One region of the Clostridium sp. HMP27 genome, then DNA from elsewhere that is predicted to be linked to it. Evidence: riboswitches for the same ligand, from Rfam matches in the RefSeq annotation. Region 1 holds a riboswitch; each other region holds the start of a gene.
The links. A riboswitch is a leader RNA that binds a small molecule or an ion and turns the genes downstream of it on or off. The one in region 1 is predicted to bind cobalamin.
Positions count from the first base shown of each region.

Region 2: linked by a shared signal. The riboswitch ahead of DP68_RS03405 (CGGC domain-containing protein) and the one ahead of DP68_RS10875 (methyl-accepting chemotaxis protein) in region 1 are both predicted to bind cobalamin.
Region 3: linked by a shared signal. The riboswitch ahead of cobT (nicotinate-nucleotide--dimethylbenzimidazole phosphoribosyltransferase) and the one ahead of DP68_RS10875 (methyl-accepting chemotaxis protein) in region 1 are both predicted to bind cobalamin.

Region 1 covers NZ_JMFY01000018.1:359,217-365,126, forward strand. Annotated here, with positions in the region: partial or broken gene DP68_RS10875 (methyl-accepting chemotaxis protein) at 78-1,795, opposite strand; cobalamin riboswitch at 1,933-2,120, opposite strand; gene serC (3-phosphoserine/phosphohydroxythreonine transaminase) at 2,492-3,577, opposite strand; gene DP68_RS10885 (LURP-one-related family protein) at 3,662-4,156, opposite strand; gene DP68_RS10890 (3'-5' exonuclease) at 4,320-4,934, shown strand; gene DP68_RS10895 (GNAT family N-acetyltransferase) at 5,116-5,610, opposite strand; gene DP68_RS10900 (AAA family ATPase) at 5,629-5,910, opposite strand, start outside.
Region 2 covers NZ_JMFY01000006.1:18,723-28,340, reverse strand. Annotated here, with positions in the region: gene DP68_RS03445 (hypothetical protein) at 1-431, shown strand, start outside; gene DP68_RS03440 (hypothetical protein) at 690-1,268, shown strand; gene DP68_RS03435 (prenyltransferase) at 1,342-2,250, opposite strand; gene DP68_RS03430 (ABC transporter substrate-binding protein) at 2,436-3,359, shown strand; gene DP68_RS03425 (ABC transporter ATP-binding protein) at 3,359-4,081, shown strand; gene DP68_RS03420 (ABC transporter permease) at 4,074-4,826, shown strand; gene hydE ([FeFe] hydrogenase H-cluster radical SAM maturase HydE) at 4,889-5,935, opposite strand; gene DP68_RS03410 (transposase) at 5,979-6,848, opposite strand; gene DP68_RS03405 (CGGC domain-containing protein) at 7,231-7,557, opposite strand; cobalamin riboswitch at 7,689-7,874, opposite strand; gene DP68_RS03400 (glycerophosphodiester phosphodiesterase family protein) at 7,955-8,935, opposite strand; gene DP68_RS03395 (amino acid ABC transporter ATP-binding protein) at 9,013-9,618, opposite strand, start outside.
Region 3 covers NZ_JMFY01000011.1:44,852-54,469, reverse strand. Annotated here, with positions in the region: tRNA gene DP68_RS05420 (tRNA-Thr) at 78-152, opposite strand; tRNA gene DP68_RS05415 (tRNA-Asp) at 160-236, opposite strand; tRNA gene DP68_RS05410 (tRNA-Val) at 246-321, opposite strand; gene cobT (nicotinate-nucleotide--dimethylbenzimidazole phosphoribosyltransferase) at 602-1,678, opposite strand; cobalamin riboswitch at 1,987-2,162, opposite strand; gene hslO (Hsp33 family molecular chaperone HslO) at 2,306-3,196, opposite strand; gene DP68_RS05395 (class I SAM-dependent methyltransferase) at 3,216-3,953, opposite strand; gene DP68_RS05390 (small, acid-soluble spore protein, alpha/beta type) at 4,023-4,277, opposite strand; gene DP68_RS05385 (oligopeptide/dipeptide ABC transporter ATP-binding protein) at 4,456-5,421, opposite strand; gene DP68_RS05380 (ABC transporter ATP-binding protein) at 5,422-6,441, opposite strand; gene DP68_RS05375 (ABC transporter permease) at 6,456-7,373, opposite strand; gene DP68_RS05370 (ABC transporter permease) at 7,389-8,339, opposite strand; gene DP68_RS05365 (peptide ABC transporter substrate-binding protein) at 8,507-9,618, opposite strand, start outside.

The DNA of each region.
Region 1 (5,910 bases):
TTTACTTTATATCTTATTTAATCCAATATTCTCATCGACTTTATTTGTAACTCTTACAATATATAACTTCAAGTTGCCTAAATCTTAAACTTTTGAACTATTTCATTTAATCTTTGAGCAAGTTCTGCTTGACTTTGTGCTGTTATTGCTACTTGATCTATAGCTTTTGTATTTTCATCCATACTTATCTTTATCGTTTCTGCTTCTGAACTTGATTTTTGTGAGGCATGTGCCATATTCAATACTGCTTCACTGACTTGCTCTACTGTGGCGGTAATTTCTTCTGCCATAGCTGCAATTTCTTCAGACATTTTGCTTACAAAATCCGAGTCGTTATAATATTGATCACCAGTTTGTCCATAGGCATAAATTGCTCCTGAACCTGTTTATTAATAAATTCTAATATATCGCTGCCTGTATCAATACTACTTTTAAATGCCTGCTGAACTTTAGAAATAGTATCTTGAATATTTATTACCGCTTGTGCTGATTGCTCTGCAAGTTTTCTTACCTCTTCTGCCACTACTGCAAAACCTCTTCCTTGCTCTCCAGCTCTTGCTGCTTCTATAGCGGCATTTAACGCAAGAAGATTAGTTTGTCCTGCTATACTTCCTATAGTATCTGCCATAACTTTTATGCTATCTACTACCTTTCCGTCTTCTATAGCCTTCAGCATATTCTTTTGTTTTTCAATATATATCCTTCGAGTTTCCTCTATAGCTTGCTGACTTTTATTTTTAACTTCTTTAGCTCTTTCTTTAAAGTTATTTGCATTACTGCTCCCTTCCATAGCTTTAGAAGAAAGTACATTAATACTTGAATCTACTTCTTGTGCAGATGCACTTATTTGCTGTGATGTAGCACTAGACTCTTGCATAACTGCAGCAATGCTATCTACTGCTTCATCAATAGTTTCTGCCTTTGTTGCTAATTCTTCAACAGTAGCCGAAAGTTCTTCAGAAGAGGCACTTATATCCTGTGAATTTTCCATAATTACTTTTACTAAGTTACTTACATTTTCCTGTGCTGTATTTAAAGCTACACCTGTTTGTCCGAACTCATCCTTCCTTGTAATATCAATTGGCTCTGTTAAATCATAGTTTGATAATCTTTGTGCCAAATTCTTTATCTTATTCAATGGATTCATTATATTTTTTACTATTACATATGCAATAAAAATTATTATTAAAAATGCTATTAGTGTATAAATTAAAGTGGTATTTCTAACTTTGTTAAATTGAGCTATGTTATCTATGTTATCCTGCTTTGCTAAACTTTCATTTATTTCAACGCACTTTTTTATCTTTTCAAACATACTATCTGTTATTGGTGATACAGCTGAATTATATAATTTAACTGCTTCATCATAATTATTAGCTTGGGCAAGTTCTATAACTTTACCTCTTGCTTCTCTATATTTTTCTAAATCATTTTTATAGTCAGCATAATTTCTTTCTTCTTCCTCTGATATTTCAGGTAAAGCTTGATATTCTTGTTCTAATAGTATATCTTTATTTGTTAAATCATCTATAGTTTTTATTTGTTCATTTAATTTTGACCTATCCCTCTCATAAACAATTCTAAGAATATTAGCTCTAATCTCATTTAAATTCCCCTTTGTTTCCTCCAAATTTTTGATAGATATTAAGTTATTGCTATACATGTTATTTGCGCTTTTACTTATTTTTGCAGAACTAAATACTCCTTGCGCACCAATTAAAAGTATGAAAATACATATTATTGTAAATACCATATTAAGTTTTTTCTTTACACCTAAATTATTAAAAAATTTCATTTTATTGCTCCCCTTTTTTGAAAATCTTAACTCTAAAAATCCCATGACAAATAACCCTTTAACCTAATGGTTAAATGGCTATTTATTGAAAATCTACATGAATCATTTCAATCCCCTCCCTCTATTTCTCGTAGAGTTTTTGGCAGCTTAAAATAGGCAGGTATTCTGACTTGAGCGTCAACGCTTTTTCACCCTTCCCAGAGCTATCCAGTGGCAATTGAAAAAACTATTCTCTTACAGCGGCGAGACCATGTGGGATTTTCACCCAGATTCTCTTATACTCAATAAATTACTTATCTATTGAACCTATTTTAAAATTATTCAATTAATTATTTAAAACTGTCATCCTTAAACATTAGGATTAATACATAATTTATTATCTATCAAACTAATGCTTTATTTACAAATAACATTTATTAGTACTTTATAACATATTTTCTCATTTCTCTATAAGTTTAACCTCATTTCTGCAATATTTCAACATTTTTCCCATAATATTTTTAACAACTCCTACATTTTATCACAAATATGCTTAAATTATATAAGCTTATTTATATACAATAATGGCGTAAAACAAATAATAACTTTATCTAAAAAAGCTAGTCGTTATATAACGACTAGCTTTTAACTTCTAAATATTGCTTTGTATTATGAAAGTACAAATTTTAATTTTTCAATTTATAACTTACATATAACTTATTTCTTATTCTCTTCTTCAAATTTTTTCATAAATTGAACTAAAGCTTTTACACCTTCTATTGGCATAGCATTATATATACTTGCTCTCATTCCTCCGACAGTTCTATGTCCTTTTAAGTTTTCAAATCCAGCTGCTTTAGCTTCCTTTACAAACTTAGCATCCAATTCATCCGATCCAGTTATAAAAGGTACATTCATTAATGAACGATCCTTCTTTACAACTGTTCCTTTAAACATGCTGCTTGAATCAAGATATTCATAAAGTATTGCAGCCTTTTCTTCATTAATTTTCTTCATTGCTTCTAGTCCACCCTTATTTTCAAGCCATTTAAACACTTTCCCACATATATATATTCCATATGCTGGTGGAGTATTATATAATGAATTATTATCTACATGAGTCTTGTATTTCAACATAGTTGGAGTTCCCGGTAGTACATCCTCAGTAATTAAATCCTCGCGAATTATTACTATAACAACGCCTGCAGGACCTATGTTCTTTTGAGCTCCTGCAAATATAAGACCATATTTAGTTACATCTATTGGTTCAGATAAAATATCTGAGGACATATCCGCAACTAGTATCTTATCTCCTGTATCTGGCAATTGATTATATTTAGTTCCATAAATTGTATTGTTATGACATATATACACATAATCTGAATCATCAGAAATCTTTAACTCTTTTAAATCAGGTATGTATGAGTAATTCTTATCTTCTGAAGAAGCTATAAGATTAACTTTTCCATATATTTTTGCTTCTAACATCGCCCTTTTTGCCCATTGACCTGTATTAATGTAGTCTGCAACCTTATTTTTCATCAAATTCATTGGAATCATTGCAAATTGCTGATGTCCTCCACCTTGAAGAAATAACACTTTATAATTATCAGGTATGTTCATTAGATCTCTTAAACACTTTTCAGCATCTCCAATAATCTTTTCAAAAGCCTTAGAACGATGACTCATCTCCATAACTGACATACCAGTGCCATTATAATCTAACATTTCCTCTGCTGCTTCTTTAAGTACCTTCTCTGGTAATACAGCCGGACCTGCAGAAAAATTATATACTCTTGACATAAAAAGCCCCCCTTTTGTTTTGATAACCTTGATTTATATATTATAGTATAAAATTCATATTATGTACTACTGTAAATATTTAAATTAATTAGAATTGTTACTATTACTTTTATCATGAACAACCTGGTCAATTACAATAACCAACGTCAATAGGAATGGATGATTTTCTTCATCAATAATGTTTACTCCGTAGGTATCTGCAAAAGTAAACCACTTTTTATTAACAGTTGCAACTATTCTTTTGTTTTTTATTACTTGAAAGCTATAGGAAAAAATATCTCCATTCACTTCATATTCTCCAAACTTACTTTCTATAGAAAACTTTGGTTTAAAAAAGGTAAGCTCCTTTTTCACCTTCGCTACTTGTATATTACTTTGAAAAATATGATATTCCGGTAACAGCTTAAATAGATTTTGTTCAATATAAAATAACTGATTGCCATCTAGATCTTCTATAGCTAATTTATCTCCAATTGAAAAGAATTTTCCTTTTACAACAAACCAAGGTCTGTCACTTTCATCCTTGATTATAAAATTATCTGCAAAACTAAAAACTTTCTGCCGAATCTTATATTTCATTTAATCTCCCCCTATTCTAGCCCATTAATTATTTTAAATATTATATCATATATGTAGATTTTTAGCCTTATATGATTACACCCACGAAGATTCTATACTCTTGTCACTTCCTCTACACTTTACTATAATATATAATGAAACAACTCTAGGAGGATTTTCAAATATGAAAATGATATTTTTCGATACAGAAACAACAGGTTTAAGACCAGGCAGCATATGTCAGCTCAGCTATATTTTCGTTGACACCAGTTTAAAACCAACCAAAACTATTGGTAAAAATATTTTCTTCACCGTGGAGTATGTAGAGCCAAGTGCAGAAAAAGTTCATGGTTTTAGCATTGAAAAGTTATACGAATTAAGTAATGGTAGATATTTTGAGGATTGTCTTGAAGAATTTCTAGTAGACTTTCAAACTGCGGATGTTATCATAGGTCATAATGTTAATTTTGATATAAATTTTTTGACTTCTGAATTAGAAGGATGTGGAGAAGACTTTAATTATAAACATATATTTTGCACTATGAATTATTACAAAAATATATGTAATTTTAAAAATAATCATGACGCTATTAAAGCACCTAAACTTGAAGAAGCTTTAAGGTTTCTTAATATAGAAAATTCTCATATAGATACCTTAAGCAAAAAACTTTTTAACGAAACAGGAAGCTTTCACGATGCTAGATTTGATACCACAGCTACATATTTGCTAGTTACAGAAGGAATAAAAAAAGGATATATCCCACCAAAATATTTTACTAATATGGTTAATGGTATTTAAAATATTCCTCTCTGCCATTAGTCTAAAAAGGTATGGGACAGGCTCTATTACGATGCTTGCCTCATACCTTTATATAAGCTTGTCATGTTGGTGGCACTCAAGATATAGCACATAAAAAAGCACCCTACATCATTGGAAGATGTTTTCTATGGTTGAGGTTATTTTATTATTAAATACACTATCATATAGTTTTACTAAGTATTTCTCCCGGCAGCCCATCAATTTCACATATTTTTTCTGAAATAAAACCATTACTTAACAATATCTTTTTTGATGCTATATTATTAGGATCTATTATTGCTGTAATTCGATGTAATACTTTTAATTCTTTGGCCTTATTTAGCTGCATTTTTGCAATTTCACTTCCATATCCCTTTCTCCAAAATTCAGGAAGTAATAAATATCCAAGTTCTGCTTCACTTAAGTCATCTTCATTTATCTTCAACATTGATAAACCTATAAAGTTATTTGTGGTTGTTTCAAAAACCTTAAAGCTTCCAAAAGCTTTATGTCTTTTATTCCTCTCTAATAATAGTTTAAAGTTACTTCTTGCTTCATCCAATGGAATTGCTCTTTCTGTAACCATTGCCATTACTTTTTCATTAGAAACTAAAATAAAATAATGTTTAAAATCTTCGTCTGATAGGAATTTTTCTACATAAATTCTATTCATCATTTCACCACTCCTAGCTCATTACATAATACGCGCCTCGGATTCTGCACGTTTTATAATCTCTTCTACAGTTTCTTCAGGAGTCATATTGGATGAATCTAGCCAAAGTCCTACTTTTGGATTTTCATTTATCAGTACTTCATGAAGAGGTTTAACATCCCAGGTTGTATATCCTGTTTTATTACGCCTTCTTTCTCTTTCTATCACTGAACCAATATTTGGATTTAGTGTAATATAGTATACTGGCTTCGATTTAAATGCCTGAAGAAAAGAATGAACTTCTTTTCCTAAGTAAGTATCCTG
Region 2 (9,618 bases), on a different contig from region 1:
CTGCATCAATAGTTGATAATGCCGCAGCTTTCCAAAAGGCAATTGGAACAAATGGTACCTGGATTATTGCTATAGTAAAAGATATAAGTACTGATAAAGATTTAGTGCTTGAAGGTGAATATAAAAATGGTAAGAAAGATAAAGATGGTAAGGATATAATTCAGCGTAAAATAGCTCTTTATACTCAAGATGAAAAACGTAATGTAACTGCTAGATTTACTTTAACCGCTCCAAAGTTAACTATTAACAGCCCAAATGCTAGTATCCAGCATGGAACTTTTAAAGGGGATCTTTATGTTTCAACTAAAGACTTCCAATTAGTTGATGCCAAAGTTGATGGAAATATATATTTCACTAATGCTGAAGCTAAAGCTGGATTTAAAATGGATGACAAGAGCAGTGTAACTGGAAAGCAGGAAGTAAAGAAATAATTTATATAATACTGAACTTAATTTATCAATTAATTCAGATTACCTTTAAACCCTATGCTTGCGTAGGGTTTTCACCTTTTATGCATAGTTATTGCAGTGAATTATATGTTCTTTACTCCTTTGCCGTTAATTACCCACCATTCCCATCAATTTCCTCATACTTTTTTATGAAATAATATCGAAATATATACTATTTTAGAATAATTTATATTATAATATAATCTGTATCAAAAATTTTTATACATAGGGGGATCTTAAATGAAAATTAAGGTTTTATTATCAACACTTGCTCTATCACTTACTTTATTAGCTGGATGCGGAAGCAGACCTGCTGAACAAACAGCAACTAAGCCTGAAACTAAGACAGAAACTAAGGCTCCAGCTGAAAAGGTTGACACTGTAACAACTGCTTCAATAGTGGACAAGGCAGAAGCTTTCGAAAAAGCTATAAGCAAAGATGGTACTTGGATCATTGCAACATTAAATGATTTAACTATTGACAAGGACCTTGTACTTGAAGGCGAATTCAAAAACGGTAAAAAAGATAAAGATGGTAAGGATGCTATCCAACGTAAAATAGCTCTTTACACTCAAGATGACAAGCACGTTGTAACTGCTAGATTTACTTTAACTGCTCCAAAATTAACTATAAAGAGCCCACAGGCTAGAATCCAAAGCGGAACTTTCAAAGGTGACGTATACGTTGAAACAAAGGACTTCCAATTAGTAGATGCTAAAATTGAAGGTAACGTATACTTCGCGAGCGAAGAAGCTAAAGCTGGATTTAAAATGGATGAAAAGAGCAGCATAACTGGAAAGCAAGAAGTAAAGAAATAATACATAATTTTTAGTGCCACCCACATGGCAAATGCCAAGTTAATGTAACTTGCCACTTGCCACGAGGGTGGCACTATTTTATTAATGCAATTATAGTTATTAAATTAAAGGTTATGTGCAGAATATTTGTTACACGTATTCCGCTAGTTTTTGGTCTAGAAACCGTCTTATAAGCCTTAATAGCTATTGGCAAGGTTATATAAACTAGTAATGCTAATATGGGTAAGCCCTTTGTAATAACTAATATAGTTGTCATTAAATATGCTGCAACTATTATTGAAACATAAATTGCTTTACCAGCCTTAATACCTAGTATAACTGTAAGTGTTCTTATCCCAAGATTTTTATCTCTTTCGTAATCTCTTATCTCATTTGACATCATAAGCAGTGGAATCATCAATCCTGCTGGCAGTGCACCTATTACAGGGGTGATAGAATATTCACTTGTAAATACAACATAAGAACCTAATACCATTAAAGGCCCCATAAGTACAAGGGACAATATAGCTCCAAGTCCCCTTTTCTTATATACAAAGGGTTCTCCAGTATAGGCATAAGAACCTACAATACCAGCTATTCCAATATAAATGAGCTTTGGAGTGCTTAAATACATGAGTATTAGTCCTATGAGCCCAGTTCCCGCTAAGCATAACATGCTAAATGAAAATACTAAAAGGTCAAAGGCAGTTCTTTCGTACTTTAAAAATTTATAGGTCTTTTCTCCTGGCCTATGATATTTAAAAGACCCTTCATAAAAATCATTTATTAAGTTCGCACATCCCTGTACAAGCATGCCTCCTATAGTAACTAATACTATCTTAAGTACATCTAATTTAAGGTTTCCTGTGAATAACTTCCCTTCCCTATGAGCCATTAACATACCTAAAGTGGTTGAGGCCACAGCAAGTGTAAGAGATAATGGTCTTAACGCAATCCATAAGTCCTTTATGAGTTTTATAATATATTCCTTTGTATATTTCATGATCACATCTCCCGAAAGTTTATATAAGCTTAACAATACACACTTAATTATACATGAGCGTGTTGAAAACTCAACAACAAAGTACTACAATTAAATAGTGCCACCCACATGGCAAGTGGCACGTTAGCGTCAACTTGCCACTTGCCATGTGGGTGGCACTACAAAAACAGATGGGGGATGTAAAAATGAAAAATATTAAGAAGTTATCAGCAGTACTATTAGCTGTTATGATGGCATTTGCAGTTGGATGCAGCTCGAAGAAAACTGGTGATGATACTACAAAGGAAAATTTAAAATTAAAAGTTGGAGTTATGCCTGCAGTAGACTCAGCACCTATATTTCTTGCAGCTAAAAAGGGATATTTCAAAGAACTTGGATTAGATGTAGATGTGCAAGTTTATACAAATGCAATGAATAGACAAAGCGCTCTCCAAAGTGGTGAATTAGATGGAGCCATGACAGATGTTATTGCTTTAGTAAATAATGTTCAAAATGGTTTTGATATAAAGGTTACAACAAGCACAGATGGATCCTTCCCTTTCTTAATAAAAAAAGGATTTGAAGAAAAGAAAGATATCAAGGTTGGAATGATGGAAGTAAGCGTGTCCAACTATTTATCTGATAGAAGTTTGGCAGATAAATACAATATAGAAAAGGTTTATATAAATGAAATTCCTGCTAGACTTGAAATGATTAATAAGGGCAATTTAGATATGGCTGTTATTCCTGAGCCAATGGCTTCTCAAGGAGAATTAAATGGACTTGGCAAAAAACTAATACAAAATACTGATGAATTTTCACCAGATATAATGGTGTTTACAGGAAAAGCTATAAAGGAAAACGAGAAAGCCGTTAAGCTATTTCATGAAGGTTACAACAAGGCTATTGAGGACATAAATAAAAACGATACTGAAGCAAGAGAAATATTAATAGAAAAGTTAAAATTAAAGCCAGAGATTAAAGATAAAATCATTTTACCAAAATACAATAAGGCAAGAGTACCTAGTAAAGAATACCTTGAAACTATTATGAATTGGAACGAAAAGGTACTAAAGAAAAAAATAGATTTAAAATATGAGGACTTAGTTGAAGGGAAATTCGTAAAATAATGATTAAAGTAAAAAACATAGAAGTATGTTATGGCGAAGAGAAAGCTTTAGATAAGCTTTCTCTAAATATCGCTAAGAATACTACTTGTGCTGTAATTGGTCCATCAGGATGCGGAAAGACTACACTTTTATATACGTTAGCGGGAATTATAAAACCAGCTTCAGGTAATATATTTATTGGCGGCCAGGAGCTCACTGGTATAAGAAAAGATACAGGGTTAATTCTTCAAGATTATGGGCTTCTTCCCTGGAAAACTGTTTGGGATAACATTGCATTTCCTTTAAAATCTAGAGACTTTAACAAATCTGAAATTACTGATAAAGTTTCCTCTATTTTAAAAAGCTTAAGTATGGATGAATATGCAAAAAAACTTCCTGGCGAGCTTAGCGGTGGACAAAAGCAACGAGTTGCAATTGGAAGAACCTTAGCCCTAGAACCCGATTTGCTTCTTATGGATGAGGCCTCCTCTGCCCTAGATGCTATAACAAAGGAGCATATTCAAAATCTTATATTAAATATATATAAGGAAAGTCATCTCACTTTAGTAATGGTAACCCACAATATTGAAGAAGCTGTTTTCCTTGGACAAAGGATTATAGTTATGGGTGATGGAAAGATCAATCATATAATAGATAATCCATACTTTGGGGATGAAAATTTAAGAAACAACTTGGAGTTTTATAAAATATGTCTTGAGGTAAGGAAGTGGTTAAATGGCTAGACTTAAAGCGTTCATATACAACAAAACTTTATATGGAATCTTTATAGTAGTGCTATTTTGGTACATACTTCATTTAACTGTAAGTTCTTCGGCAATACCTTCTCCCTATAAAACAATTTTGAACTTTATTGAGATTTTTCCAGGAACATTAAGCCTTCATCTACTAGTAAGCCTAGCTAGAATAACTACAGCAATTTTAATTTCATTAGTATTTGGAAGCTTAATTGGACTTTGGATTGGCATGAGTGAGAAAGCCGATGAACTTATAACGCCCATAGTATACATACTATATCCGCTGCCTAAAATAGCTTTTCTGCCAATACTGATGATTTTATTTGGTCTTGGTAACACCCCTAAGGTTGTACTTATAATTATAATAATTATTTTTCAAATCATTGTAGCTGCGAGGGATGGAGTTCGAGAAATACCAAAGGAACTCTTTTATTCCGTAACCTCCCTTGGATTAAACAAAATTCAAACTTATAGGCATTTAATAATTCCAGCGGTGCTTCCTAAAATAATAACTGCCTTAAGAATTAGTGTTGGTGTGAGCATATCCGTGCTATTCTTTGGTGAAAATTTTGCAACAACCTATGGCATTGGTTACTTTATAATGAATAGCTGGCTAATGGTAAACTATGTTGAGATGTTTAGCGGAATATTAGCCCTTAGCATAATGGGATTTTTAATATTTAAGATTATTGATATACTGGAAAATAAGCTCTGCAGATGGATTAAAATATAGTGCCACCCACATGGCAAGTGGCAAGTTAAAGTAACTTGCCACTTACCATGTGGGTGGCACTTTTATTTCCTTAAAGATTTAAGGCTATGTCCTTTAGATGTTGAAACCGTTCTTCCTATAGACCTTATCTTTCCTGAAATACAATTAAAGCAATGACCTGGTGTATCATTTATGCATATCTTACCTGGATAAAGAGCATATAGTTTTCTATAGTCCCCCTCAGTTATATTAGGCATAACAACGTTGGCACCACTTTGAAGCGCTATTATTCTTCCATTTTTATTTAGAGTCTCCATAGCTGTTGTAGCAGGTATGTTTATATCCGGTAACAGGAGCCTTGTTAATGCCATAACCTTTAAGCTCATTGTAAACTCCCTGCCCTTGGCATCCTTTAAAGGAGTATCTTCATTAGGGATAAATGGTCCAAGTCCTATCATGTCTGCATCTATTTCTTTAAAAAACAATATATCATCTGCCAAAGATTCTATAGTTTGGTTAGGCAGCCCTACTAAGTTACCTGTTCCTATTTGATATCCTAATGATTTTAAATCTCTAATACATCTTTTTCTATTTTCATGACTCATAGCTGGGTCTAACTCTTCATATAGCTTTTCATCTGTAGTTTCTATTCTAATTAAATATCTATCTGCTCCAGCTTCCTTGTAAGCCTTATATTCTTCAAAAGTTTTTTCTCCTAAACTTAAGGTAACCGCTATGTCCATTTTCTTTAAATTAGATATTATAGATGCAAGCATGTCTACTGTGTAGTAATCATCTTCTCCAGATTGCATAACAATACTTTTGTATCCATAACCTACTGCTTTTTTTGCTAATTCTATTATTTCATCAGGCATCAATCTATATCTTTCAACATTTTTATTAGCTGCCCTTAATCCACAATATAAGCAATTACGTTTACATGTATTTGAAAACTCAATTATTCCTCTTAAATGCACATCGTCTCCTACATACTTCTTTCTAACTCTATCAGCTGCACTAAAAAGTTCCTCATTTATGCTATTATCTTTAAGTAATATAACCAGTTCTTCTTTGTTTAAATTATGAGTTTCCTCAGCTTTTTTAATTAATTGTAAGCTTTTATCATCCATTGCACGATCCTCCTAAGGTGCCACCCACATGGCAAGTGGCAAGTTACACTATTTTATTTCTTGAAATTAACTTACTTATGGTGGAAGGTGCCGCATTAAAATATTCTGCTATTTCCCTTAAGGAATAACATTCACTTAATGCACATCTTATAATTATTATTTTTACTGCGGTAAGGCATTGTTTCCTGGTCCCATTCCTAATCTCCATAAGTACAGATTTATTTATATTTAGTTTTGAAATTACTTCATCTAATGACTTACGATTTAGTCTTACAAAATTACTAAAATCGTTGCCCTCATTTGAAAATGGCGTTTCTTTAAGATTAAGTGCTGCCTTTGTAATTTCATAATCTTTATCTTCATCAATTTCATCTCCAGGTGAATTAACAAGTTTTAAATACTGCTTAGAAGCCCCTTCCCTACTATTCCCTAAGATATTTAATATAAAATTAGCATTGATACCTGAATTTATGTTGTTTTTATAAAAATAATGACTGCTCCAAGGATAATCCTCTAAACTATCACATATATCAGCCTTTATTGGATTTCTATGTATATACCTTAAAAGCCATACTAAATAAGCATTGTTATCAACTAACTTACTCTTATATCTACTATCAAATGCGTGACCAGTCCTATTTAATATACCTTTTATATATTTTCCTAGTAAATTGTCCAAATAAAACATTATTTCATTTATTGGAGATTTATTAGTTTTCATAAGTAAATGATAATGGTTATCCATAATTACATAAGCTAAAATCTCATAGTCAAACTTGATATTATATTTTTTCAAGCATCTTAAGATAAATGATTTTACATTATCATCTTGAAATATGTATTCTTTGTTGTTTCCTCGCTGATAAATATGATATATTGCTCCTTCATAGATAATTCTATTCTTTCTTGACATATGCTTTCACTCCTGTAAATGGTTTATCTAAACTATTCACACTTTTATAAAAAATATACATAAAATCAGAAATTCTATAAAGTATCATTAATTTAATCAGCTAAAAATTGTCACTTGCCACTTGCCACGTGGGTGGCACTATTATTTTGATTTTATACTAGTTGATACCTTTATGGCAAGTGGTAAGTTGAACTATCTTAATTTAAGAGAGATTTAGCTTAATAAGTGTAATTTAGGTTGCATTAAAAATAATTTATTTCTATTAATAACCTGAAGATTTTACAGCTAAGGGAACCCCTACAAGGTTCCCTTTAATAAAATAATTGAATTTTATATAGCTTAAATCTCAACTTGCCACTTGTCACGTGGGTGGCACTAGGCACTAATGTGTACCCTCTATTACTTCTATGTTATGATTTTCAAAAATTTGTTTTATTTCATGAGCCCTATTAGCCGTGCACTTTTTAATAATACAAACCGCTAAATGAATTCTTTTAACACCTGATTCTTGAAGTTTTTTTGCAGTCTTTAATAAATTTTCATCAGAATTTTTGGAACAAGCATCACATGTAGCAAATGCCATCATTTCCAAATCCTCATCCTTTTCATAAATACTAAAAGCCTTATTTCTATTATTATAAGCCTTAAAACATCCCATGGTTGAGCATGTACCATTTGTGTTTTCACATGCTATAATAGCTATTTTCATATATTATTCTCCTCTTTTCTCATTATTGTAAAGTCATAAAACAAATAACCCTTCAACGTTTAGTTAAAGGGCTGTCTATCCAAAATGCATATAAGTCATTTTAATCTTCCTCCCCCTATTACTCGTAGAGTTTTTGGCAATATAAAACAGGCAGGTGTTCTGACTCGAGCGTCAACATTTTTTCAGCCTTCCCAGTTTCCCAGTGGCATATTGAAAAAACTATTCTCTTACAGCGGCGAGACCGTGCGGGACTTTCACCCAGCTTCTCTTTTAATCAACAGATAAAAATCTATTGAACCCATTTTATAAACTACTAATTTAGTATACTTATTGTACTATAAATCCTGCTTATATGGCAAGTGTTAACTCATTCCATATAAACTTATATAAGAAATTTTTATTTGTAAAATAATGGACCTATTTTATCAACACGATTTGTCCAAATACCTCCAGTATAGTTATGCGGTAGATTTTTCAAGTCTTCGGCAGTATCAAATCCTTCAGAAAATTCCCCGCTGCCGCCTACAACAATTACACGAGTATTTACACTATCCATTCGATTTAGAAATCGGCCTCCCCATCCCCATAGAATAGGAGCGTATTTTAATGGTATATGCAATTCAGTATTTCTACAGGCCTTTGGAACATACCCTGTCCACCCTATAGCAATATAAGAAATCAGTGATTTTTTCAGCGTTGCCTTTGACATAACTCGAAGATTAGGTAACTCTTTCTGTAGTAAAGCAATAGGTTTGTCTCCTCCATATACAGCCAATTTATTTAAACTTTCTTTGGGTAGCTTAGAAAGATATTGAACAAGCTGCTGCCCATCTTCTGTTTTATCAGTTTTAATATGAATCAAAAAAGAACCTTCTGGGAATTTAGTAAGAACATCATCTAATGAAGGCATAAGTCCTGTTCCTTTACCTCGAAAAGGAAATGTCTTCCCTCCATCCGCAGTGTAGTTATACCCAACGTCAAGTAATCTCAAATCGTCCATTGTATAATCTTTTATAAGGCCTTTGCCATCAGTTCTATATTCTAGTGTCCAATCATGAAAAACAGCAAATTTCCCATCCTTGGTTGGCTGAACATCAAGTTCAACTATATCAGCTCCATATTTAAAAGCTGATTCCATAGAAGAAATTGTATTTTCTAAAAAAGGATGTTCAGGCTTATGAATGCGCTGAGCTGTATTGGTTTCATTGGTTATTCCCTCCATACTAAAGGTTTGTGCAAGCCCACGATGTGCAAGTATAGTTGGTTTTCCTGTTCGCTGTTTTGTAAACAGAGAGCTGTTATTCACGTAGACAAATGCAAATAATATTATAAAAAATATTGCGGATCTTTTCTTTATTATCTTTTTAAATTTGTCCATTTTCCCCCCATAGTTCATAAATTAAGTGCCATCTACTTGCTAACTTGCCACTTGCCACGTGGGTGGCACTAATCAACCTAATCATCTATAATACTCAAAAACTTCTTCAAGCGCTCATTGCCTGTATTTTCAAAAACCTGCTCTGGTGTACCAACTTCAACAATTGACCCATTTTCCATGAATACAACCTTATGAGCTGCATCTCTTGCAAAACTCATTTTATGAGTTACTACTACCATAGTCATTCCTTCTTTAGAAAGATCTTTCATTACCTTTAGGACCTCAGCTGCCAGCTCTGGATCTAATGCAGAAGTAGGCTCATCAAATAACAAAACTTCAGGTTCCATTGCCATGGCACGGGCAATAGCTACTCTTTGCTGCTGGCCACCTGAAAGTTCACAGGGATACTGATCTTTTTTCTCTAAAAGTCCAACCTTTTGTAAAAGCTTAAGACCTTTTTCACGAGCCTCTTCCTTTGAACGCTTCAATACTGTTACCTGTCCCTCCATTATATTTTCTATAACGGTCATATGAGGAAAAAGATAAAAGCCTTGAAATACCATCCCAGTTTGTTTTCTTAGCGCTTGTACTTCACTAGTAGAAATCTTTTTATTTCCACTAAACATTACCTCATTTTTCCCAATTGCTATGGCACCCCCGTTTGGAGTCTCTAATAAATTTAT
Region 3 (9,618 bases), on a different contig from region 1:
GACTCGAACTCGTTTTACCACCGTGAAATGGTGGTGTCTTATCCGCTTGACCAAGGGGCCTTATTTTAGTAAATTCATGGAGCTTGCAATAGGAATCGAACCCCCAACCTGCTGATTACAAGTCAGCTGCTCTACCGTTGAGCCATGCCAGCATAATTATGGCGACCCAGAAGGGACTCGAACCCTCGACCTCCGGCGTGACAGGCCGGCACTCTAACCAACTGAGCCACTGGGCCGCAGTATCATGGTGGGAACAACAGGGATCGAACCTGTGACCCTCTGCTTGTAAGGCAGATGCTCTCCCAGCTGAGCTATGCTCCCATAAATACTTGCGTGTCGTTTAAGACAATTATTATTATATAAGCTGATATGACTTTTGTCAATAAAAAAATTAAACTTTTTTATATTTTTATAGAAACTTTCGCCAAAGCGAAATTTCTTCCTTCAGCAGTATGCATGAAGATACTTTTAATATTGAATATAAGTATGAGATTTACATTGTAGAAAACATTGAACAAGCATTAGAGCTTCTTTGTGTATCAAATCGTTTTCCTAAATGTAAATCTCATACGTGAGGTTCAGTATTAGAAAACGTCGTAATTTAATCTTCTCTAATATCTACAAAAAATTCAGTGTTATGTATACTTGCCTCTTCTAGCGTATGCATATCATTCATTATACATAAAGCAGATTCTATTACTAAAAACTCTATAGGACATCCTGAACCTTCTCCTAACCTCATATCTAAACCTAAATTTGCCTTAAGACCTATTTCATTCATTACACAAGTTGCACCTGGTTCTACTGGGATATGAGACGGAAACATAAAATCTTTTACATTGGGATTTAACTTATAAGCACACAATGCAGCTGCTGAAGATATAACCCCATCTATTACAATGGGTACTCTATTTTTGGCTGCACCTAGAAAGCATCCACATAATCCTGCTATATCAAAACCACCTACTTTTGATAAAACATCTATAGCATCACTTTTATCAGGATTATTTAATTCAATAGCCCTTTTTATTACATTTTTTTTGTTCACAAATTGTTCCTCTGTAAGCCCAGCACCTTTACCTACTATTAAATCAGAATCTATTCCAGATAGTACGCTTATAACTGCCGCACTAGTGGCAGTATTACCCATTCCTGCCTCTCCAGTACCAAATAAATCATATCCCTCACTTACATATTTATCTACCATTTCTATTCCTACTTCAATGGCTCTTATAGCTTCTTCTCTTGACATAGCCGCTTCTTTTGCCATGTTTTTAGTTCCATAAGCTATTTTTTTATTTATTATCTTAGGGTTATTAAAGTTTGCATTCACACCTATATCTACTACGCATACATCTGCTTTAGCATAATTAGATAAGACACCTATACCTGTAACACCTTTAGTATAATTATCTGTAATAATAGCTGTAAGCTCCTGAGGGCATGCACTAACTCCTTCTACTAACACTCCATTATCAGCACTCATAACTATAGTTATTTTTTTATTTATTTTATTCTTTACTTTCCCAGTAATACCAGATATCTTTATAGCCATTTTTTCTAATTCTCCTAAACTTCCTATAGGTTTACTAAGGCTGTCCATTCTCTTCCAAGCATCTTTTATCGCCTCATCATTAGCTGGTGCAATACTTTGCAATGTTTCTTTTAATAATTCCATTTCCCATTCCTCCTAAAATTTAAAAATAATAATTTACTTTTTATAATACTAATAGCACTTATTTTCAAGATCTTAACTCTTACTGCATTTTTAATATCAAGTGATTCATAGATTCAGGTGGCATATACTGGATAAAAACAAATAAGAATCATCCCAAATCAACAGGGAGATTCTTATTTTAAATATGTAATACTTATTAATATAATGGTTTAAATAACTTAAATATGTTATATCATTAAAAAATAAAATCCCTTGCAAAAGCAAGGGAATACATATACAAAGTAAGCTTATATCTTCCCTCCGAAGCATTGTAGCAATGTATTTCAGGCAGTTCTCCTGGCTTAAGTTTCTTCCTCCTCCCTCCTTCCTAGAAATATCTAGTGGATAAATGGGATTTGTCAACTCTTACAGTAGCGGGGGCTGCAGTGGCTTCTCACCACTTTCTCTTTTAAACTATATCAGCACCTAAAATAATCATATTAAATTTTTACTAACTATGCATGATTTATAGAAATTTATAATTTCATTATAAATCAGCTCATCTCAAGTTATCAGGATACTTCATGATAAAATTATAGTACAACCCTTCGTTAATTACAATGTATTTTAATGGTTATTAATTCATGCTTAATTCTTGCTTCCTGATTTTTTTAAAATTTCTCCTATTTGTTCATTAGTAAATTTATAGCTTGTATTGCAAAAGTGACACTTTAATTCCTCAGTTTTATTTTCATTATATAATTCAGTAAGGTCTTTTTCTCCTATGCTCATAAATACTCTTTCTACCTTGTCTCTTGTACAATCACACTGATATTTTGGAGTCATATTATCTAATATTTTTAAATCCATATCTTCAAATATAAACTGAAGTATTTCTTCAATACTCATTCCTTGTACTATATAATCAGTTACAGATTTCATATCCTGAAGCCTATAAGTGACTAAATCAGCGGCTAATTCATTTGCTCCTGGCATCATTTGAATAATAAATCCACCTGCCGCTTTAATACTTAAATCAGTATCTACAAGAACTCCAAGTCCAACAGCAGAAGGAGTCTGCTCGGAAACTGTAAAATAATACGCAAGATCATCCCCTACTTCTCCTGAATAAATAGGTATCTGTCCAACATAAGGCTCTCTAAGTCCCATATCCTTTATAACGGTAACCTTACCATTTATGCCTATAGCTCCTCCAACATCAAGTTTTCCTTTGCTATTTGCAGGTAAATCAACCTTAGGGTTCCCTATATATCCTTTTACGCTTGCATCAGAATAAGCAGTAACAAGAACACCCTTTGCCTCCCCGCCTCCAGATATTTGAATAGTTAAAGAATCCTTCTCTGATTTTAACATTGCACCCATTAATGTTCCTGCAGTAAGCATTCTTCCTAGTGCAGCAGCTGCTGTAGGAGCACATTCATGAATTTTTACTCCTTCATTCACAAGTTCTGTTGTAATAGCTGCAATAATTCTTATGTCACCATTACTTGCAATTGCTCTAACTAATTTATCACTCATTTTATTTCCTCCTGATTTCCTATTTTGTGAGCACATACACTATTCTTTCACTTGTAGAAGATATATCCTCATGCTCATAATTATCTAGTACCTTTGCTATTTTAAACCCAGCTTTAACAATAAGTTCTTCTAGCTCCTTCTCAGTGTATGCTCTTTCTGTATGATGTTCATCAAATCTTCTATAAAGCTCTCCTTCTTTCAAAAAGAAAGTCAAGTACATGTCCACTATATTATCTTCAAAGACATTTTCCCAAGTATAATACACGTTTTCTTCATCATAAGTAAATATATTATTTCCTAATATATTAGAAAGCTTATAATATGAATTTATATCGAATATAAAAATACCTTCATCCTTTAAATGCTTATGTACACCCTTAAAATAATTTAATATATCTTCATTTTCTGTTAAATAGTTAGTAGAATCTAAGCAGCATGTTATAAGATCAAATTGCTTATTTAGTTCCAATTCACTTATATCCTGACATACAAACTTTCCCTTTATACCTTTATTTCTAAGCTTATTTTCAGCTTCAGTAAGCATATCATCTGATAAATCCACTGCCCAAGTATTTAAGAAACCTTTGGCTATATGTTCTGTTAAATTTCCAGTTCCACAAGCCAAGTCTAAATACTCCCTTTTGGGCACATTAAACTCATTACATAAATCCAATATAATATTTGCCCATTTAAAATAATCCACATCACCTTTGATAAGATTGTCATAAATATGGGCAAATTCTTTGTAACACTCCATAACCGTTCCCCTTTATCCAATATAAATCAGCACATCTCAAAATTGAGATGTTTCATTAATAAATTTATATTATAAATTATTTTTTTGCAAGTCAATATTTTTAGGAATATTCATTTGTTTTTTTCTTCTAGTCATTATTCCACCTATTCTTCCTGTTTCCTCTGAAGTTAAGCTGCTCCATCCATATTTCTCTACCTTATCTATCAAACCCAATTCATCAGCAATTTCATATTTAATTTGTTCTCTAAGCTTTTCTGCTTCAGTAAGTTCTCTATTTGATTTTAATTTAGCCTTAATAACCTTTTTAAGTGGTGTTTTTCCCATAATAATCCCCTCCGTAAAAAAATTAATTACGTTATTTAATAGTTTTTACAGATGGGGACATATTTATTCAATTTTTCAAATCAAAATCTAATCTCTATTTAAGAAAATAATTAAGCTTAAAACCCAAAATAAAACCCCAAAACCAGCCATTACACTGATTTTAGGGCATTATTAAATACTATTTATCTTCAAATAAATGACATGCTACAAAGTGATCTTTTTCAACCTCTTTAAATACAGGTGAAACTTCACTACATACAGGCTTTGCATATTTACATCTTGGTGCAAATCTGCATCCTGGCTTTGGATTTATAGGACTTGGAACATCTCCTTCAAGCATTATTCTGCTTCTGCTTTGTTCAACTTCTGGATCAGGAATTGGAATAGCAGATAAAAGTGCTTGAGTATATGGATGTAATGGCTTTGCATATAAGTGTTCACTTGAAGCAAGCTCTACCATAGTTCCAAGGTACATAACTCCAACCCTGTCAGATATATGCTTTACCATTGAAAGATCATGAGCAATAAATAAGTAAGTAAGTCCAAGTTCATTTTGTAATTTTATAAGTAAATTTACAACCTGAGCTTGAATAGAAACGTCAAGTGCTGAAATTGGCTCATCACACACAATAAACTTTGGTTCAACAGCCAATGCTCTTGCTATACCTATTCTCTGTCTTTGCCCTCCTGAAAACTCATGAGGAAATCTTGATGCATGTTCCTTATTTAAACCTACTAGCTGTAAAAGCTCATATATTCTATTAGTTCTTTCTTTTCCCTTATGAATGCCATGTATGTCTATTCCTTCAGCAATGATATCTCCTACTGTCATTCTTGGATCTAGCGATGCATAAGGATCCTGGAAGATTATTTGTGCATTTTTAGTATATTCCTTTTTCGCTTTACCCTTTAGCTTGTGTATATCAGTGCCTTCAAATAAAACTTCTCCACCTGTAGCTCCATATAGTCCAAGTACTGTTCTTCCACAAGTTGTTTTACCACAACCTGATTCTCCAACTAGTCCTAAGGTTTCTCCCTTTTTTATATTAAAACTTACATCATCTACAGCCTTTAAAGTAGCATTTTTTCCAACTTTAAAATATTTCTTAAGATTCTTAACCTGAATTAAAACTTCTTTTTCCACCTATATTGCACCTCCTTCAAATTTTGGAGTCTCAACCTTTGGTGCAAGAGGATGCTGTAACCAACATTGTACTTCATGAGTTTCTGAAAGTTTTGTTACCTCAGGCATTTCTTCATTACAAATTTCCATACAGTAAGCACATCTTGAAGCAAACGGACAGCCTACTGGAGGCTTTAATAAGTCTGGAGGAGTTCCTGGTATTGAATATAATTCATTTTTATGTTTTGTATCAAGTCTTGGTACTGATTGTAAAAGCGCCCAAGTATACGGATGCTTTGAGTTATAAAATAATTCTTCTCTAGTACCTCTTTCAATTATCATACCTGCATACATAACCTGAATTTTAGTTGCTACACCAGCAACTACCCCTAAGTCATGAGTTATAAGTATAACTGCTGTACCAAGCTTATCCTGAAGTTCTCTTATAAGATCCATTATCTGAGCCTGAATTGTAACATCTAGCGCAGTAGTAGGTTCATCAGCTATTAGAACTTTTGGATTACAAGCAAGTGCCATGGCAATCATTGCTCTTTGTCTCATACCACCTGAAAATTCATGTGGATATTGACTTACTCTTTTATCTGCATTTGGTATATTAACTAATTTAAGCATTTTTACAGCTTCATCTAATGCTTCTTTCTTATTCATTCCTCGATGAATAATTAAGTTTTCAGCTATTTGATCTCCTATTTTCATTGTAGGATTCAAGGATGTCATAGCATCCTGGAAAATCATACTTATATCTTCTCCTCTTAAATCCCTAAGTTCTTTATCTGACATCTTTAAAACATCTTTTCCATCAAATAGTATTTGTGAACCTTCTTTTATATCTCCTGGAGGAGTAGGTATTAATCTCATTATGGATTTAGAAGTTACTGACTTACCACAACCAGATTCTCCAACTATAGCTAAGGTCTCCCCCTTATCTACATGAAAAGATACTCCTCTAACGGATTGCACTTCACCTGCATAAGTGTGAAATGTAACTTTCAAATCTTTAACTTCAAGCAAATGTGACATAATTATCTCCTCCTTTACTGACGAAGCTTAGGATCTAGAGCATCTCTTAATCCATCACCAAGTAAGTTAAATGCTAACATTGTTAATGAAATAGCTAGTGCTGGGAAAATTAATTGATATGGATAAAAATCCATAACCGCTTGTCCGAAAGAAGTCATTGCACCCCAGCTAGTTTCAGGAGGCTGTATTCCCAGTCCTATGAAGCTTAAAAATGCCTCAGCAAATATAAATGACGGAATATCAAAAGTCATATAAACAATTATTACTCCAATAGTATTTGGTATTAAATGTTTAAGTATTACTCTTTTAGGGTCTGCTCCCAATGCCTGAGCTGCAAGTACATACTCTGATTGTTTAAGCTGCATAACCTGTCCTCTAACCATACGAGCCATACTTGTCCAACCAGTAATGCATAGTGCAATTAAAAGAGACATCATACCCTTTCCCATAAATATGGATAGTATTATAACTATTAGCATATATGGTATACTTATAAGTATTTCTACGATTCTCATCATTATATCATCTACTTTTCCTCCAAAGTATCCACTAATACCTCCATATATACAACCTATAACTACCTCAATTATCGTTCCTATTATACCTATAGTGATAGAAACTCTACCACCAATCCAAAGTCTTGAAAATAAATCTCTTCCTAAATTATCTGTTCCAAACCAATATTCACCGTTTGGTGAAAGATTCATTTTGTCTGTATTTTGAACAGAAAACTTATGCGGTGATATCCAAGGTCCTATTATGCACATGAGTATTATAATCACCAATAATATCATAGAAAACATAGCAACCTTATTTTGCTTTAATCTTCTCCATGCATCCTGCCAGTAGGTCAAATTAGGTCGTACTATAATATCAGCATTTTCTGCATCATATCCTAAAACTTTAAATTTTTCTTTATTTAAATTTACCATTACACCTTTGACCTCCTATCTTTTTCCACCAGTAAGTCTTATTCTTGGATCTATTACTGTATATAATATATCAACTATTAACAGTGAAATTATATATAGAGCAGAATAGAATATTGTAAGTCCCATAATTACATTATAATCATTTGTCAAAATAGCATCTATCATGGAATTTCCAAGCCCAGGAATATTAAATATTCTCTCTATTACTATAGATCCTGTGATAACTGCGGCTACCTGTGGTCCAAGTATAGTAATAACAGGTAATATTGCATTTCTTATAACATGTTTCCACGCTATGGCTACTTTAGATACACCCTTAGACTCCGCTGTTAATATATAGTCTAGTCCTACAACATCTAAAACCGAAGTTCTCATGTATCTTGCATAAGTTGCTAAACTTGAAAAGGATAGCGCTATAGTTGGAAGTATTGTATATTTAAATCCACTTAAATATTCTCCAGGTGCATACCAGCCTGCACTAGGCAGTCCTATTTTACCCCCTACTGCCTTTTGAAGTAACGCTGCTAGAACAAAGCTTGGTATAGAAACTCCAAGTATTGCAAGGAATATTACTGAGTAGTCGACCTTTGTATTTCTTCTAAATGCGGCTATTATACCGAGTATTATACCTATAGTTAATCCTAAAGCTATTGCCTGCAAACCAAGCTTTAATGAATTAGGAAACTTATCTTTAATTATTTGTTGCACACTATATCCAGGAGTTATAAAGGAATCACCTAATTCTCCCTTTGTTATATTCTTTAAATAAATAACGTATCTTGTAGACAGTGGCTTATTAAGCCCATATTTTTCTTTTATTATTTCCCTAGTTTCTGGCGGAAGTTTTTGCGCTTGAACCGATACAGGATCTCCAGGTATAGAATTCATTAAAAAGAATGTTATTGTAGTTATTACCCATAAAGTTATTAGCATGTATCCTAATCTCTTTAATATATATTTTATCATTTATATCCTCCTTCCTTGATTTCCAGTTAAAATTTATGTAACCACTGGAATTTCCAAATTCCATATGTTTTTTTCAGCCCCATAATATACCATTTTGTCCTTAACATACAAATACTACAATAAGGCTCTACAAACCCCATTGTAGTATTCATACTCTTTATTTTCCCCTATTTTCCTTCATTATAAATCCATTTTAATTCATATGTTGCTCCAAATGCTGGGTGTTGAAGTCCCTTTACACTATTTTGGAAGAAGTTTCTTCTATCTTTATAGTATATAGGAGCTATACCTGCATCTTCATTAATAAGTAATTTTTCAGCTTGTGCAAATAATTCTAATCTCTTGGTATTATCAGTTTCATTTTTGATCTTGTTTAATAGCTCTTCATATTTAGCACTGTTATACTTACCATAGTTATTTCCGTTATCCTTTTGGAATAATCCTATAAATGAATCCGGATCATTGAAATCTGCGCCCCAACCAGACATCGCAATTTCAAAGTTACCATCTTGTGTTTTCTTCAAGTAATCTGCAAAGCTTGCTGCTGAATCAAGCTGCACATTAACACCTATTTTTGACTTCCATTGATTTTGGAAGAATTCAGCTGATTGTTTATCAAAGGCACTGCTATCCTGTGGAAGATATCTTACAGTATGTTTTGATGGATCTGGATCTAACCCAAGTTCCTTTAATCCTTCTATAAATAAAGCTTTAGGATCTTTCTTTTGAGCAATTACTTCCTTTAATGGCTCTTCAATTTTACTTCTGTATTCTACATCTCCAGTTTTTATAAGTGGTGATACAACACCGTAAGCAACAAATCCTCTTTTATAAATCTTATTAACATAAGTTTCTCTATCTATAGCAAGTGAGAAAGCTAATCTAATTTTAGGATTAGTTAAAAGCTTATTTTTTCCAGTTTGATTAAATATCATATAGAAAGAAACTGGGTCCGCTTGCCCTATACCAGAAATTTTACCTGCTTCTACATCCTTTTTAAGTTTATCAATATACTCACCAGTAACAGCTACTGCATCTATTTCTTTATTCATAAGCATCTGGTATCTTGTTTGCATTTCTTTTATAACTGATAAGTTAACTTCATCTGTTTTAACCGCGTCTTTATCGTAATACTTATCATTTTTCTTTAATGTTAACTTAGCACCCTTCTGCCACGCAGTAATTGTATATGGTCCATTATAAACCATCTTTGTTGGGTCTGTACCATATTTATCTCCCTGAGCCTTTGCTATATCTTCTCTAACTGGTACAAGTAATG